DNA from 2 places in the Halobacillus sp. B23F22_1 genome. Region 1 is predicted to be linked to the other one. Evidence: a T-box and tRNA genes for the amino acid it is inferred to sense, from the RefSeq annotation. Region 1 holds a T-box; the other holds one or more tRNA genes.
What was found. The T-box of region 1 lies ahead of alaS (alanine--tRNA ligase). A T-box ahead of a tRNA ligase gene usually reads a tRNA of that ligase, here a tRNA-Ala.
Positions count from the first base shown of each region.

Region 1 (3,424 bases):
CAAAGTTCTAAACTATAATCTCCAACTTGAACCACTCGTACTTGCGCTCCGTATTTCTCACCGAAAAGAGCCATTGCGCCCTTTTCTTTTGCTTCTTCAATACTGCTATGTTCAATAACTACCGCGAGCGACTCCCAGATTTTCTCGTTTACAATTCTTTCAATTTGGTTTAACTCTTCTTCACTAAGGGAGCTGAAATGTGAGAAATCAAAACGAAGACGCTCAGGCGATACTAAAGAACCAGCTTGATTGACATGCTCTCCTAGAACATCCTTTAGTGCTTGATGTAACAAATGAGTGGCCGTATGATTTTTAACGATATAAGAACGTGTTTCTTGATAGACAGAAGCTTTAACATGGTCTCCTTTATGAACCGTTCCTTCTTTTACATACGCTTCATGCATGTGTTGTCCATTCGGTGCTGTTTGCACGTTTGTTACTTCCAAAACCGCTTGTTCGCTTTGCACAATCCCTTTATCTGCAATTTGACCTCCGCTTTCAGCATAGAAAGGAGTGTAATCCAAGAAGAAATAAACAGTCTCACCCTCACTTGCAGAACCGCTTATTTGATTATCGAGAATCAATTCGACTACTCGACCTTCTGCCTTCAAGCGGTCATACCCAACGAACTCACTTGCGACCTGCACATCGCCTAAGACTCCAGTTTGAACTTGCATACTGTCAGACTTTTGTCGTGCACTTCTTGCTCGTTCACGCTGTTTCTTCATTTCTTCCTGAAAGCCTTCTTCATCAATCGTAAAACCAGCTTCTGATACGTACTCTTCTGTTAACTCTTTCGGGAATCCAAAAGTGTCATATAATCGGAATACTTCTTTACCTGGAAAAATATTGCTCCCTTTTTTGGTTTCTTCTTTCATTATTGTAGACAATATGGCCAGACCTTCATTTAAAGTTTCATGGAACCGCTCTTCTTCTGTTTTAATAACGTTTTGAATAAAGTCCTGTTTCTTTTGTATATCTGGATAGAAGTCATTCATAATTTCAGCTACTTCTGGTACTAGCTTGTACATAAACGGCTCATCAATCCCAATTTGTTTAGCAAAACGAATTGCACGTCGCAGCAGGCGTCGCAGTACGTAACCTCTTCCTTCATTGGATGGTAGAGCTCCATCACTAACAGCAAAGCTTACCGTTCGCATATGATCGGCAATTACTTTAAACGCTGCATCTTGCTGCACATCTTCCTCATACTTACGTCCAGAAATAGCTTCAGTAGCTTTAATAATAGGTAGGAATAGGTCGGTTTCGAAATTAGTAGGCGTGTCTTGAATGACACACACCATACGTTCAAGTCCCATTCCTGTATCAATGTTTTTCTTAGGTAGAGGCGTATACGTATCATCTGGATTATGATTGAACTGGGAGAAAACTAAATTCCATATCTCAAGGTATCGTTCATTCTCTCCACCAGGATAAAGTTCAGAATCTTGAGGGTCATTCCCATACTTCTCTCCACGATCATAGAAGATCTCTGTGTTCGGTCCACTCGGCCCTTCACCAATATCCCAAAAATTTTCCTCCAGACGAATAATGCGTTGTTCTGGTACGCCGATTTTATCTCTCCAAATAGCATAGGCTTCATCATCTTCAGGATGAACCGTTACTGAGAGCTTTTCAGCATCAAATCCAATCCAATCATCACTAGTTAGAAATTCCCACCCCCACTCAATTGCTTCCTCTTTAAAGTAATTTCCGATAGAGAAATTCCCTAACATTTCAAAGAAAGTATGGTGTCTAGCTGTAAAGCCTACATTTTCAATATCATTGGTACGAATTGATTTTTGCGCATTTACAATCCTCGGATTCTCCGGGATAACTCTTCCGTCAAAATATTTCTTTAATGTGGCAACCCCGCTATTAATCCATAATAAGGAAGGGTCTTCATGAGGAACGAGTGATGCACTAGGTTCAACACTGTGCCCTTTTTCTTTAAAAAAATCTAAAAACATTTGTCTTACATCTGCTGAAGTTAATGATTTCACCTAAATTGCCTCCTTCATTAATTGATCTATCTTTATATGAACAAAAATATCCCGTCCCTGCACATTGGCAGGGACGGGATTGTAATCCGCGGTACCACCCTGATTATAGACATTCAGCGTCTATCACCTTAGACGTAAGTAACGGTACGTAAAACCGGCGGTGATTAACCGCACTCTGGAATAGCTTTCAACAAAGCTAGATTATTTCTCTTTCAGCCTGTGGAGAAATTTCTCTTTAATCCGCCTCTTGTTTACTTATTTCCTTCATCGTATTGATAAACGTTCATATAGTAATGGATAGCGTCATTATAGATAATTTGCGCTTATCTGTCAATGTTCATCCGTGCTTGATAAAATTCTTCAATTATTACTTTCAGGCAGGTTAATACAGGTACAGCCACTACCATTCCCGTAATTCCTGCAAGCTCACCCCCAGCTAACAAAGCAAAGATAATGAGGAGGGGGTGAGTGTGAATGCTTTTCCCCATAATATAGGGGGACAATAAATTCCCTTCAATGAGCTGAATAACCACAATAGCAATAACTGTAATGATTAAGGTTTTAATGGATAAAGTAATTGCTACAATAAGTGCTGGCACAGCACCAATAAGAGGCCCAAAGTAAGGGATAATATTAGTTATGCCGGCGACAACACCTAGTACAAGAGGATAAGGTAATCCAGCTGTCCAAAAGCCTAACGTCGCTAAAACTCCTACAAACAAACTAATTAATAATTGACCTCTTATATAACCACCTAGTGATTGATTGAGTTTCTTCGTTAAGTGAACGGTTTCCCTCTTCCACTTTCTTGGAATAAGACAGAGCATAGCGTTCATTATGGAGTGGTGGTCTTTTAAGAAATAAAAAGTCATTACAGGGATAACGGCTACAAGTACAATCACATTAAATATGCCGGACATACCAGCGATAATAGCCATTAACCTTGCATTCATCCAAGATTCCAGCTTGGCAAAGCTCTCTTCTAAACGTTCGTGGATGCCGTCTGGAAAACGTTCTGTTTGTTCATACATTTCTTTAGTCCAGTTCTCGTAAGCTTCTATTAAGTTTGGCAGTTGCTCATTTAATAGTTTGATTTGCTGAACTAAGTGGGGGTATCCGCGATATACTCCATAACCCACGAGCAGGAAAAAAGCTAGAAAAATAAGCAGAATTGAAATGGACCTTTTTAATCCTAACTCTTCTAAATATCGTACGAGAGGATGAAGCAGCATAGCTAAAACAATGGCAATAATAAAAGGCAGAAAAATCCTTCCTATTAACACTACAACGTGATCATAATGAGGAAACAGCCATGCTAAAAAAAGCAACATTAGTAAAACAGCGAAAAAGATGGATAAACGTATTCCCCACTTGATAATTCGCTTATTCATTATGATCCAGATTGATAGAAAATATCATTC
Region 1 covers NZ_JBIEKE010000002.1:214,662-218,085, reverse strand. The annotation lists gene alaS (alanine--tRNA ligase) at 1-2,003, opposite strand, end outside; T-box leader at 2,070-2,280, opposite strand; gene ACGTNH_RS08795 (AI-2E family transporter) at 2,327-3,394, opposite strand; gene ACGTNH_RS08790 (YrzR-like zinc ribbon domain) at 3,394-3,424, opposite strand, start outside.

Region 2 (3,424 bases), on a different contig from region 1:
TGGAAGCAATCAAATGTCTGCTGAAACGTTATCGTTTATAAAAAAAGTAAAAGAACACAGCAGTGTTCCGGTGGCCGTAGGATTCGGCGTCTCAACAAACGACGACGTACAGCTTGTGAGAGAGCATTCCGACGGTGTCATTATTGGAAGTAAAATCATTCGATTGATTGAAGGCGAGCTGGAAGCGTTTGAGAACGGGAAAGAAAAAGAAGCTCTCGAACGTTTTTATCAAGAGATTCATGAACTCGTAAAATGAATCTAGAGTAGAGGAGCTGAGCAGAGTGATTTATATGATCGACCACTACGATTCTTTCACCTACAACCTTGTCCAGTACTTGGGTGAGCTTGGAGAAGAAGTGATTGTAAGACGGAATGATGAAGTAACATTTGAAGAGATCGACGAACGGAAGCCAGACCTTTTGTTTCTATCCCCGGGGCCTTGTTCCCCAGATGAAACTGGAATTACCCTGGATGTTATTGACCGCTATAAGGGAAGGATTCCGATGTTTGGGGTGTGTCTCGGTCATCAATCGATCGCCCAAGTCTTCGGAGGCAAGGTCGTACGTGCTGACCGTCTGATGCACGGGAAAAGCTCCGAAATATTTCACGACGGCTGTTCGATTTACAAAGACCTTAACAACCCTATGGAAGCGATGCGCTATCATTCTCTGATCGTTGATAAAAAAGACGTTCCTGAGTGCTTTGAAATTACAGCAGCGACTGTCGAAGGTGAAATTATGGGCATCCGACATCTGGAATACCCTATTGAAGGCGTCCAATTTCACCCCGAATCCATCGGCACAAATGATGGAATGCAGCTGTTGAAAAATTTAGTGGATCAGCTGAAGGAAGAAAAAGAAGAAGCTGTAGCTGAGTAGTTAGAAACTGAGCCTATCTTTTTACCTAACACAAGTGAGGTGGGAAGATAGGTTTTTTAGTGGTGAAAGAAAAAATGGCCTATTAATTAAGGCCATTAGAAATTTACCTGATCATGATTGGTTACAATTAACAAGGATTTTCCTTTATTTAATTCTTTCTCCAGTTTTTGTGCTTTATCCTGTTCAAAACCTATTTCTTTCATTTTTGATATTAATTTGTCATCTTTACCTCTGAAAATGTTTTTTGTCGCTGTTCCAAGACCCGTCTCTTTAACACCAATTTTATTTGCATCTGTTTTTCTCTTACTGCGTCTAACATGGTCGTTATCATGAGCCAGGATGTAAATGTCATCATCATTTACTCCATCTTTACGGATGCTCTCAATAGATTCACTCAATTGTTCGTCGTCGTGAAAGACTTTAAATTTGGGTTTCATAAGATCGCCTCCTTAGTACGAGAGTTTCCCGTTATAAAAATTGCCTAAACAGATGTAATCGAAATGAGACTTTATAGTAAACAAATTTTCCCCTTGATATTTTGAGTGTAGTCATTATATAATAGTTTTTGTCGAGAAAATATATGGGGCATTAGCTCAGCTGGGAGAGCGCTACACTGGCAGTGTAGAGGTCAGCGGTTCGAGCCCGCTATGCTCCACTAATAAAACCCTTGCGCCGCAAGGGTTTTTTCTTATGTCTGTTAAATTGACATATTAGCTTGTTGTTGACGATTTGTTGACGAATTTTTCAGAAAGGGCATATTTATCAAATTGACTTGCAGTTTACTTTGCTTTTTTTTAGCTATAGCCTCGTAGATATCTGGAAATTTGTGAACAAACGACACGAATCCAAAGATGTATGTATGTTATCATGGTTTATGGGTAATAATCGAGCCTCTTGCGCAAGTGCAGGGGCTTTTACTATGGGCGAAGTTACTTGTTAAAAAACTTTACTTAAAACAGTCGATAGAAAGTGGGAAAGAAGTTGAAGCTGCAAAGTTTTATTGAACACCCCTGGTTTTCAAGGTTCATATTAGCCATTATATTAATTAATGCTATGCTTATCGGGCTAGGTACTAATCTTTCTTTATATAATAACTATGAAACTATTTTTCTAGGGCTGGATGCCTTAATCCTTGCTGTTTTCACCATAGAAATTGTTTTAAAACTCTACGTGTACCGCCAGAAATTCTTTAAAGATGGATGGAACATTTTTGATTTTGTTATTGTAATAGGCAGTTTAGTTCTATATAACACCCACTTAGTAAGTGTGTTAAGGATTCTACGAGTTCTCAGGGTCCTTCGAACGATCTCCGTAGTCCCTTCATTACGCAGATTGACCGCAGCTCTTTTCTTGGCTATTCCTGCCATTGGCTCTGTTACGATTTTAATGGGAATTATTTTTTATGTCTACGCCATTATTGGAACAACCTTTTTCAGGGAGCTGGCACCTGAATATTTTGGAAATGTTGGTCTTAGTACGCTAACGTTATTTCAGGTTTTTACTTTAGAAAGCTGGGCCAGCGGGGTCTTTCGCCCGGTTTTTGCTGAAGTGACGTGGTCATGGCTTTATTTTGTGTCGTTTATTATTATTTCAACTTTCATTATTTTAAATTTAATTGTTGGTGAAATTGTAAATAATGCTCAAAAGCTTTCTGAACACTCTGAGCAAGAGAGTGAGGATACTCGTAAAATAATGAACGAGTTGAATGAGTTGAAGCAAATGATTAATGACAAAGAACGTAAATGAATGACTTCATGATGAAACCTTGGCAGCTGATGCGAGGTTTCTTTTGTTATAAGTGCCCTCCCTTTCTTCATACATTAATAAAGTGTGTAGTTCATAACTGGGGGGGAATATCATGAAAAATTATGAGGAAAGTGCTGAATTTGAGCATTCTTTTTGGCTGCAGATATTAGGAGATCATGCAAGGTTTATTAGGGACTCTTTGTACCCTGATGAACGGGAAGCCATTCAACAGGCGAAGGACTATGTAAAAACATTTGATGATTACTTAAGCAGGGTAAAAACTGAAGGTGTAGGTGATATGCCGCGGTTTTCGAGAAATATAGCAGGTGTGGTTAATCAGTTCAAACAATTTAAACTGTCAATATTAGAGAGACAATTACAAGGTGCTATTCGCATTCATTTATCTCCTACTTTTATTAATCATATGGTTAATGAACTGGAAGAGTACGTATTGGTTATTGGCTATTTAGCTAAAGGGGAATTGCCGCCGGTTTTTCATGAGTTGCATCACCATACGTTGTGGTTGCTGGATGCAGGAGGTCATGCTGGTGCTATTCATGACGAGTTAGATGGAGTAGAGAAGCGTTTAAAGAAGAAAAGTGATGAATTTGCGAAACACTTTGAACAGTTTTATTTAAAAGCGGTTGAGTTAACGGGATATTTGCGTACTAATCTTGAGAGTTTTCCGGCTTTAGCGAGATTTAACAATGAAGTAGAAGTGGAGATGCAATTGTTTATGGGTTTCTTGCAGGAACTTGAAGAAATGGAATTGTCTGATGAAGTATTAAGTACGTTCTCAG
Region 2 covers NZ_JBIEKE010000003.1:106,323-109,746, reverse strand. The annotation lists gene trpA (tryptophan synthase subunit alpha) at 1-256, shown strand, start outside; gene ACGTNH_RS15615 (anthranilate synthase component II) at 282-878, shown strand; gene ACGTNH_RS15610 (YflT domain-containing protein) at 974-1,315, opposite strand; tRNA gene ACGTNH_RS15605 (tRNA-Ala) at 1,461-1,533, shown strand; gene ACGTNH_RS15600 (ion transporter) at 1,860-2,624, shown strand; gene ACGTNH_RS15595 (DUF2935 domain-containing protein) at 2,737-3,424, shown strand, end outside.
Region 2: it has a tRNA-Ala gene. The T-box ahead of alaS (alanine--tRNA ligase) is inferred to sense a tRNA for this amino acid. The anticodon was not compared.